DNA from 3 places in the Streptomyces sp. BA2 genome. Region 3 is predicted to be linked to each of the others. Evidence: riboswitches for the same ligand, from Rfam matches in the RefSeq annotation. Region 3 holds a riboswitch; each other region holds the start of a gene.

Region 1 (3,252 bases), 6.4 Mb from region 3:
AGCCGTGGACCGATGCGCGGGTACGCCGCTCCTGGATGGCCCTGGCAGGCGCGGCCGACAGCCGCTACACCCTTGATCTCGCGCCCGCGCTGCGGCGGTCCACGACGCCCAAGTTGTTGATCTGGGGCGAGGAGGATGCCTTCGAGAAGGTGGAGTACGCCGAGCGGTTCGCCTCGGAGATCCCGAACACCGCGCTCGTACGTATTCCAGATGCGGGGCACATCCCCACAGAGAACGCGCCCGGCGAGATCGCCCGCGCGCTCGTCGACTTCTTCACCGCCTAGAGGCTGACGCCCCTCCCGGTTGGATCCTCACGCGCGAGCGCCCCCTCGCCAGGTCGCCGTCAGCCTCGTGGATAGGGTCGGGGTCATGACATCCGAAAGGCCCCAGACGCTGGCCATGGCGTTCCTGGAATCTCAGGAGATCACTACGACGGACTGCCGCCGGTGCGGCACCGAGGTATCGGGCGTCAACGGCCGCTACGCGTGCGGGGTGTGCGGGTGGGTCAACAACTGGAGTGAAGGCCATAACGAACTACCCAGCGGCGACAGCGACATCTAGCGCTGTGCCGGTTCCGGCCGCGTGTGCGGAAGGGCTGTCCGGTTCGGCTTCGATGCGGCTGAACTCGCCCTGCACCAAGGCGAGAGTCAGGGATCGTGGTGGCATGACGGACCAGAGGTTCGACGTGTGGGCGGAGCGGGCGAAGAGTCGGGATTCTCAAAATGCAGATCGGATAGGGAATACAACAGGTCGCCCCAATACGGGGATTGAGCATCTCCAACCTCCGCCCCCTCGTCGACATTGATTTCCCCATTTCGGCTCTAGATGCCGGGAGCTGCTCGATCTGGTGAGTGAGGCCGTGCGCTGTCGCCTCGGTGACGTCGGGAGCGGCTGGCACTCGCGCTATGCGCGTTGCGCAGCAGGACCCGGACCATTCAATATGCCCGCTTTGGCAGGGAAAGTGAACTTCGCACCATGTCCATCTTGCCCGTAAGAAATGCTTTTGCTCAGTATTGGTAATGTATATAAAGCCATGCCTGCATTGCGGGATACTCATGCGAAATGGCGCGATCCGATACGCCATCGAGTCGCCCTCCAGCCCGCATCCCATTCAGTGGAATAGGTCACACCAACAGCTCGCGCCTCCCGGGGAGCCGCTGAGCGCACTTCCGTTCTGCGTAAAGAAAGTTGGGGCTATTTGATCAAAGAAAGTGGGCGGTTCCGGTCATCAAGGACTGGCCTCGCGCATTCCCTATTCGAATTCCGCTCTTGTTCCGTCCGGGCTTTCTCGCTTAACGTCACCGTCAATCCGGATGGAACGCCGAATCCTGCCGCTGTCCGGAAACCCTTCCCATCACTCACTTTCGCTCGGCAGGAGCGGGGGACCCAGGTAAGCCGCCGATCCGGATTCCGGAACGGCTCGGGGTGAAGTCGCATGCGCAGTGCGACCGGACATCTCCCGTCCGAACCCGACAGCTCACCTCGTAGGCGACGGAGAGGAATTCGTCATGCCTGCAAAGGGAAAGCACCGCCGTCCCAAGTCCAGCTCACTCACCCGTGGCATCGCCGCCGCAGGCACGGGCGGGGCCGTGCTCGTGCTCCCGGTCCTCGGCGCGACCGCCGCCAGCGCCGCGCAGGCAGGCCCGGCCGCCAAGCCCGCCGCTGCCCCGAAGACCTACGTCGTCGCAGCGGGCGACACCCTCTCCAAGATCGTCCGAGAGCACTCGCTGAGCGGCGGCTGGAAGAAGCTGTACGAGGACAACCGCGACGCCCTCGGTGGTGACCCGGCACTGATCCACCCCGGTATCAAGCTCACCCTCGGCGAGAAGGCCACCGCCGAGCGAGCAGACCGCTCCGAGCGCAAGGACACCGCAGCCGCGAAGCCCGCCTCTGCCCCGGCGAAGAAGTCGTACACCAACGATCTCGACGGCTGGATCAAGGAATCGCTCGACATCATGGCCCAGCGCGGCATCCCCGGCTCCTACGAGGGCATCCACCGCAACATCATGCGCGAGTCCTCCGGCAACCCGCTGGCTATCAACAACTGGGACTCCAACGCCGTGGCCGGAACCCCCTCCAAGGGACTCCTGCAGGTCATCGGCCCCACGTTCGACGCCTACCACGTGCCCGGCACCTCGCTGGACAGCTACGACCCGGTCGCCAACATCACTGCCGCCTGCAACTACGCGGCCGACCGGTACGGCTCGATCGACAACGTGAACGGCCCGTACTAGACCGCACCCCCCTCGCATCATCCCTCTCGTCCCCTCTGAGCCCCGGCGCGCCAGGCGCCCGGGGCTCAGGCCTGTCCGGGGCCGGCTTCCTATCCGAGAGGGCTGACCGGCGGCAAACCAATATGCGTTCGCCCCAGTCGCGCGGTGGGCACTCACACGCCCTTCGTGCCGTACCAGCGCCACTCGGTGAGTCGTGGGCGATGAGGGAGGGCGGTGCGTCCCGTCGCCCACAGCAGGATCTGCCAGACGTCACAGTCAATGGCGACGTGGGGAAAGAGCCTCTGCAGGACCCGTTCGCACAGATCCCTCGGCGGCGACCACTCCAGATTCAACCCCTGAGTGATGTCATGGGTGTGCACAAGGGTTTCAACGACTGCCATGGCAGCAAAGCCCTCTGGGTCCGAGGGCCCAAAGACGTGGTGAGCGACGGTGGTTGAGGGTGCCGTGCGCAGCACGGACGCCAGCAAGCCTCCACACGCCTCCAGGATGGTCAGGAGACCCTCGGGTCCCGAGGCCCGATCAACGAAGATGACATTCTCCGGCCCACCACTTCGGTCACTGCTCGTCCGGAACGGCAACACCGTTGACATCGGCGGCTTGGCGAGCCCAAACCTCGCGGCGTAGGTGAACAGATCGTCGGCCAGATGCTCGAGCGTCTCCCAACACGTCCACTCGAGCGTTCCCGCCTTGGCCTCCCAGGCGTCGGGATCTGCATCCCTCAGGGTGTCGATGGCCAGAGTGACGACCCGGCGCAGGTCTTCTCCGTCAACTGCGATGTCCGCGCTCTGCATGCGGAAGATCGTAAGTCAGTCGTCAATAGTCAGTCGTCGATAGTCAGTCGTCAATGCCCGACCGCTCCACCCCCGCCACGATCCACCGTTGGAAGAACAGGAACACGACGAGCAGCGGCACGATCGACACAGCGGCCGCGATGAAGAGTTCGTGCAGCCTGATCACCTGGGACGTGGTGAACGACGACAGGGCCACCTGCACCGTCCATGCGTCGCGGTCCTGTCCG
Region 2 (3,252 bases), 2.8 Mb from region 3:
GGAGGCGGCGACGTCGAGCGCGAGCGCGATCTGCTCACCGGGGACGTAACCGGCCTGCTTGATGGCCTCGAGGATGAGGTCGAGCGCGGCGCGGTTGGAGTCCAGGTTCGGGGCGAAGCCGCCCTCGTCACCCAGGCCGGTGGACAGGCCCTTGTCCTTCAGGACCTTCTTCAGCGTGTGGTAGACCTCGGTGCCCCAGCGCAGGGCCTCGGAGAACGACTCGGCGCCGATCGGCGCGATCATGAACTCCTGGATGTCGACGTTCGAGTCGGCGTGCGACCCGCCGTTCAGGATGTTCATCATCGGAACGGGCAGCAGGTGCGCGTTCGGGCCGCCGAGGTAGCGGAAGAGCGGCAGGTCGGAGGCCTCCGACGCGGCGTGCGCGACGGCGAGCGAGACGCCGAGGATGGCGTTGGCGCCGAGCGAGCCCTTGTTGTCGGTGGCGTCGAGGTCGAACATCGCCTGGTCGATCAGGCGCTGCTCGGTCGCGTCGTACCCGACGAGCTCCGGGCCGATCTGCTCGATGACGGCGAGGACGGCCTTCTCCACGCCCTTGCCCTGGTAACGGTTGGGGTCACCGTCACGGAGTTCGATGGCCTCGAAAGCACCGGTGGACGCACCGGACGGAACGGCGGCACGACCCGTGCTGCCGTCGTCGAGGCCGACCTCGACCTCGACCGTGGGGTTGCCTCGGGAGTCCAGGATTTCCCGGGCTACGACGACGTCGATGGACGGCACGAGCATCTCCTTCTGGGATGTGACGCGGGTACGCGGGGCGTTGGCCTCGCGGACACGAGCCTAACCGGCTCCCGGGCAACAGCCAGCCGAGCGACCGTCCTGTGGACAAACCGAGAGCAAAAAGTTTCCGAACGGAACAAAGCGGTGGGGGCAGCGGTGGGGACAAATGACCCCCGCCCCGGTGCGTACGGGGGATACGCGCACCGGGGCGGGGAGGATGGCGCCTCGCGGGACCTAGCTGAGGTGGAGCTGCTGGCCCGGGTAGATCATGTCGGCGTTGTCGATGATGTCGCCGTTGAGCTTGTACACCTTGTGCCAGCCGCCCTTGACGTCCTTCGCCTCGGCGATCTTGGAGAGGGTGTCGCCCTTCTTGACCTTGTACTCGCCGTCGCCCTTCTTGACCGTCTTGCCGGTCGGGGTCTCGACGGTCTTCTTGGACTCGGTCTTGGGGGCCTCGGCCTTGGGCGCGGCCTTGGGAGCGGCCTGCTGCGGCTGCTCGGTCTGGGCGCTGGGCGCGCTCTGCGGCTGCTGCTCCTGGGGCTGCTGCTGCGGGGCGCTCTCCTGCGCACCGCCACCCTCGTTGGAGGCGCTCGAGAGGCCGACGCCGCAGCTCGGCCAGGCACCCTTGCCCTGACCCGCGAGGACCTTCTCGCCGATCTCTATCTGCTGGGCCTTGGAGGCCTTGTCGGCGGTGGGCGCGTACTTCGTGCCGCCGTACGCGGCCCAGGTGGACGACGAGAACTGCAGGCCGCCCGTGTAGCCGTTGCCGGTGTTGATGGACCAGTTGCCGCCGGACTCGCACTGGGCGACGGCGTCCCACTCGGAGTTCGTCGCGGCGGAGGCCTGGCCGGCCGCCATCAGCGGGGCCGCGACCGCGACACCGGTGACGCCGGCGAGCGTGGCGACACGGGTGGCCTTGGACGGGCGGCGGTGCTTGCCCTTGCTGGAAAACAGCATGAGTGATCCCCTCACCGACGCCTGCGAGGTGAGCTGTCGGGTTCGGGCCGATGAAGTTGCCCGGCCGCGCTTCCTGAGCGCGACTTAACCCCTAGCCGTTCCCGTCCGCTCTCCGCCTCGCTCTCGCGATGCTGAACGGCCGGGCCCGGCGGAAACCTTGGTTCCCCCGCTCCTGCCTACGGCGCATTACGCGACGACTGTTCCCGAACGGCCGTTGGCAGGACTCGGCGTACCGACCGGCGGGGCCCGCTGTGGCGAGCGGTCACGACCGTAGTCATGCGATCGCCCGAATTTCAAAGACGATCAGGGCTTCTGAGACCCATGTCTCACTTGCGCCAATTGGGACATCGAGCAAAAAGCGACTCGCCAACTACCCCTACTTTTCGCCCAAATCGAGGCTCTGACCGGGAAGGATGAGATCGGGGTCGGAGCCGACCGACTGCTCGTTCTCGGCGTACAGCTCGGCCCACCCGCCCTTCACGTCGTGCTCGTCGGCGATGGCCCAGAGGTTGTCTCCGGAGCGGACCGTGTACGTCCCCTCGGAGCCGTCCTTCTGACGCTCGTCGCCACGGGAGGCGTGCCGGCCCGAGCCCTCGCGTGAGGCGTCGCCTGACGGCTCGTCGTCCGCGCTGTCGCCGCGGTGGCGGCCTTCGCCCTCACCGGCGGGAGGGGTGGGAGCGGGCGAAGTGGCATCGTCCTGCCCGGACTTGTCCGGGTCACCGGACTTGGTCGAGTCGTCCGGCTTGCCGGACTCGTCGTGATTCTTGTCTCGCGCTTCGTCGTCGGCGTCCGGCTTCTCGGAAGCTTCCTCAGAGGGCTTCCCGGAAGGCTCGGCACTATCCGAGGGGTCGGCCGACTCGCTCGGTGACGTGCTGGGCTCGCTCGGCTCGGACGACTCGTCGGACCCGGTCGGCTCCGACGGCTCGTCAGAAGGAATCGTCGTGATCGGGGCGCCCGGGTCGACGTCGGCGGCGGCGCCGTCCTGGGTGAGTCCCGCGATCGGCGCGCAGCTCGGCCAGGCCTCGGGCCCCTGGTCGTCAAGGACCTTCTCGGCGACGGATATCTGCTGCGAGCGGCTTGCCAGGTCGGCGCTCGGCGCGAAGTCGAGGCCGCCGTACTCCTCCCAGACCTGCTGCGAGAACTGGAGCCCGCCGTAGTAGCCGTTGCCCGCGTCCGCGCTCCAGGATCCGCCGCTCTCGCACTCCGCGAGCTTGTCCCACGTGGCGGTGTCCGCCGCGCTCGCGCTGGTGGCGCCGAGCAGCGGGATGGCGATGGCCGATCCTGCGACTCCTGCCGCGACGATCAGGGCCGGGGCCTGGCGGGGGCGTCGGTGACGACCATTGCCGGAGAGCATGCGGTTGCCTTTCGCGTGGCTGGAGCGACGACTGCGGCACGGGATGCCGAGTCGTCGTGAACGTAGCGGCAGTCGAACGCTTGTCACAAGTCGATGCAGCGGAGATCACGTGAAAGTCACAGTCTTGACGGTCCGTCAGTTAAACGTCGTTTCAGGGGCCGAATATTTGCTCTTCTGTGCGGGTGTGAACCCCACGGGCAGGG
Region 3 (3,252 bases):
CGCACGCCGACCACCCCGGCGTCCGCGTCTCCCTCGAAGTCCCGGTCTCCCGCCTCCCGAAGGCGCTCGGCCTGCTCTCCGACGCCCTGCGCGCCCCCGCCTTCGCGGACAGCGAGATCGAACGCCTCGTACGCAACCGCCTGGACGAGATCCCGCACGAGGCCGCGAACCCGGCACGCCGCGCCGCCAAGGAGCTCTCCCGGCAGCTCTTCCCGGCGACCTCACGCATGTCGCGCCCCCGCCAGGGCACCGAGGAGACGGTCACGGCCATCGACTCGGCAGCGGTGCGCACCTTCTACGAGAAGCACGTGCGTCCCGCCACGGCGACCGCGGTCGTCGTGGGCGACCTGACCGGCATCGACCTGGACGTCGTCCTCGCCGACACCATCGGCGCCTGGACGGGCGGCACCGCCGAGCCGCGTCCGGTGCCCCCGGTGACGGCGGACGACACAGGCCGTGTCGTCATCGTGGACCGCCCTGGCGCCGTCCAGACGCAGTTGCTCATCGGCCGCGTGGGACCGGACCGGCACGACCGCGTCTGGCCCGCGCAGGTGCTCGGCACGTACTGCCTGGGCGGCACCCTCACCTCACGCCTGGACCGCGTCCTGCGCGAGGAGAAGGGATACACCTACGGCGTACGGGCGTTCGCCCAGGTCCTGCGGTCCGCTCCGGACGGCAGCGGCGCCGCGATGCTCGCCATCAGCGGCTCCGTGGACACCGAGTCCACGGGTCTGGCCCTCGACGACCTGTGGAAGGTCCTGCGCACCCTCGCGGCCGACGGCCTGACGGACGCCGAACGCGACGTGGCTGTCCAGAACCTGGTGGGTGTGGCCCCGCTCAAGTACGAGATGGCGGCGTCCGTCGCGGCCACTCTCGCCGACCAGGTCGAGCAGCACCTACCGGACGACTTCCAGGCCCAGCTGTACCGCCAGTTGGCCGCCACCGGCACCGTGGAGGCCACAGCCGCCGTGGTGAGCGCCTTCCCCGGGGACCGTCTCGTGACGGTGCTCGTCGGTGACGCCGCGCAGATCGAGGAGCCCGTCAGGGCGCTCGGCATCGGTGAAGTGAGTGTGGTCACGGGGTGAGCGCGGGGTGACTGCGGGCTGAGGGGCAGTCAGGACATATCGGGACCCCAGTGGCGAGAAAACGCCACTGGGGCCCTCATATGTCCGAATTGGTATGGAGGTTACGTGTCTGACCTGTGGCGTGCGCTACAAAAGCTCTGATCCGTTTGTCGTTTGAAAGACGCCCCGCTTAGCGTCTGGTCCGGCTGTTCGTCATGCAGTACGCCGCACCCGCGGCACCGGACAGTCATCGCCGAGTCCCCGTACGGCGCGAGCCAGGGGAGCCGGGGACCCACATGTCCCCTTGGGGTGAATCGGGAACCTCGCCGTGAGGTGAGGGACCCGTAGGAGACCTTCCTGCTCCGAACCCGTCAGCTAACCCGGTAGGCGAGAAGGAAGGAAAGGATCAGCCGCTTCATGGCGTTCACCCGTGCCACCGGGAAGCACCGTCGCCCGAGCCGCCTCACGCGTACGACCGCGAACGTGGCGGGCGTCGCCGCCCTCACCACCACTGGTGTCATCGGAGGCCTGGCCGCTCCGGCGCTCGCCGCCGACGACGCGGCTCTTGAGCACACCGGCCTCACCCAGGCCATCTCCGTGGGCGACTCGCTCGCCCAGAGCATCGACGCGCAGGCCGCTGCCCAGCAGCAGGCCGCCGACGACGCCGCAGCCGCCAAGAAGGCCGAAGAGGCCGCCAAGAAGAAGGCCGCAGAGGCGAAGCGCAAGGCCGAGGCCGAGGCGAAGGCCAAGGCCAAGAAGGAGCGCGAGGCCAAGGAGCGTGCCGCTCGCGAGGCCGAGCGCAAGCGCCTCAACAGCTACGTATCGCCGATCACCGGCTCGTCCATCTCCACGGGCTACCAGACCGGCGGCGCCATGTGGTCCTCCGGCAGCCACACCGGCGTCGACTTCCACGCCGCGTCCGGCACCTCGGTCCACGCGGTCGGCTCCGGCACCGTCGTCGAGGCCGGCTGGGGCGGCGCCTACGGCAACAACGTGGTCATCAAGATGAACGACGGCACGTACACCCAGTACGGCCACATGTCGTCCCTCGGTGTCACGGTCGGCCAGGCGGTCACCCCGGGCCAGCAGATAGGCCTCTCCGGCTCCACCGGCAACTCCAGCGGCCCGCACCTCCACTTCGAGGCCCGCACCGGCGCGGACTACGGCACGGACATCGACCCGGTCGCCTACCTCCGCTCGCACGGCGTCAACGTCTGATCCACGCCGATCCAGGCGGTCGCGCGAAGCGCACCTGATTCAACGAAAGCCCCGGCTCGTCGAGAGCCGGGGCTTTCGCCGTTCTCGTATCTCCTTTGGCCAAAAGTATCCCTGGATTTCGGCCGACCGTCGGAAATTCAGCCGTTCTGCAATAGAGTCGCTGAACAGGCGTCGATCGACCGCGTTTCGCGGGGATTAAGGCGGAGGTCAGGCATGCGCATTCCCGCGCACTCGGTATGCACGGCCATCCGGGACGACATCGTCTCCGGTGTCTACGAACGGGGTGGCCGGCTCACCGAGGAACTACTGGCGCGCCGCTATGGGGTCTCCCGCGTCCCCGTGCGCGAGGCCCTGCGCACCCTGGAGGCCGAGGGGTTCGTCGTCACGCGCAGGCACGCGGGCGCGTGCGTCGCGGAGCCCACCGAGCAGGAGGCGGCCGACCTCCTGGAGATACGCGCGCTCCTGGAGCCGCTGGGCGCGGCCCGCGCCGCACAGCGTCGCACGGAGGCGCACCTGAAGGTCCTGCGCGGCCTCGTCAGGCTCGGCCAGGAGCGGTCGAGGCGCGGTCGGAGTGAGGATCTGCGCTCCCTGGGCGGCTGGTTCCACGAGACGCTCGCCCAGGCATCCGGCAGCCAGGGCCTCACGGCACTGCTCACCCAGCTCCGGCACAAGATCGCCTGGATGTACGTGGTCGAGACGTCGGCCGCCCCCGCCGAGGCCTGGGCCGAGCACGCCGCGATCGTCGACGCGGTCGCCCGCGGGGACGCGGAGCGGGCCAGGTCGCTCACCGCCGCGCACACGGAGCGGACGACGGCCGCGCACCGGCTGCGCCTCGGGCGCAATCTCCCGGGTGTGAGGGGTTCGCAACATTCCGTAAACACTGCGGGTCTGCGCCTTTAACAGAGGCGCCGTATACAAAGAAGTGCTATTCGGCGGGGCATTATTTCTGCTGCCCGAATTCAATGCGGGA

What was found. Region 3 has a riboswitch for cyclic di-AMP ahead of E5671_RS33750 (M23 family metallopeptidase). Riboswitches for the same ligand answer to the same signal wherever they lie in the genome.
Region 1: another riboswitch for cyclic di-AMP. It lies ahead of E5671_RS04885 (LysM peptidoglycan-binding domain-containing protein); the one in region 3 lies ahead of E5671_RS33750 (M23 family metallopeptidase).
Region 2: another riboswitch for cyclic di-AMP. It lies ahead of E5671_RS20860 (LysM peptidoglycan-binding domain-containing protein); the one in region 3 lies ahead of E5671_RS33750 (M23 family metallopeptidase).

What each region holds. Positions count from the first base shown of each region.
Region 1 is NZ_WSRO01000002.1:469,703-472,954, forward strand. It holds gene E5671_RS04875 (alpha/beta fold hydrolase) at 1-284, shown strand, start outside; gene E5671_RS04880 (hypothetical protein) at 370-561, shown strand; cyclic di-AMP (ydaO/yuaA leader) riboswitch at 1,350-1,506, shown strand; gene E5671_RS04885 (LysM peptidoglycan-binding domain-containing protein) at 1,509-2,234, shown strand; gene E5671_RS04890 (maleylpyruvate isomerase N-terminal domain-containing protein) at 2,387-3,025, opposite strand; gene E5671_RS04895 (carbohydrate ABC transporter permease) at 3,069-3,252, opposite strand, start outside.
Region 2 is NZ_WSRO01000002.1:4,056,359-4,059,610, forward strand. It holds gene eno (phosphopyruvate hydratase) at 1-738, opposite strand, end outside; gene E5671_RS20860 (LysM peptidoglycan-binding domain-containing protein) at 973-1,695, opposite strand; cyclic di-AMP (ydaO/yuaA leader) riboswitch at 1,699-1,889, opposite strand; gene E5671_RS20865 (LysM peptidoglycan-binding domain-containing protein) at 2,072-3,049, opposite strand; gene E5671_RS20870 (cytochrome P450 family protein) at 3,185-3,252, opposite strand, start outside.
Region 3 is NZ_WSRO01000002.1:6,868,467-6,871,718, forward strand. It holds gene E5671_RS33745 (insulinase family protein) at 1-1,085, shown strand, start outside; cyclic di-AMP (ydaO/yuaA leader) riboswitch at 1,306-1,469, shown strand; gene E5671_RS33750 (M23 family metallopeptidase) at 1,482-2,282, shown strand; gene E5671_RS33755 (GntR family transcriptional regulator) at 2,496-3,182, shown strand.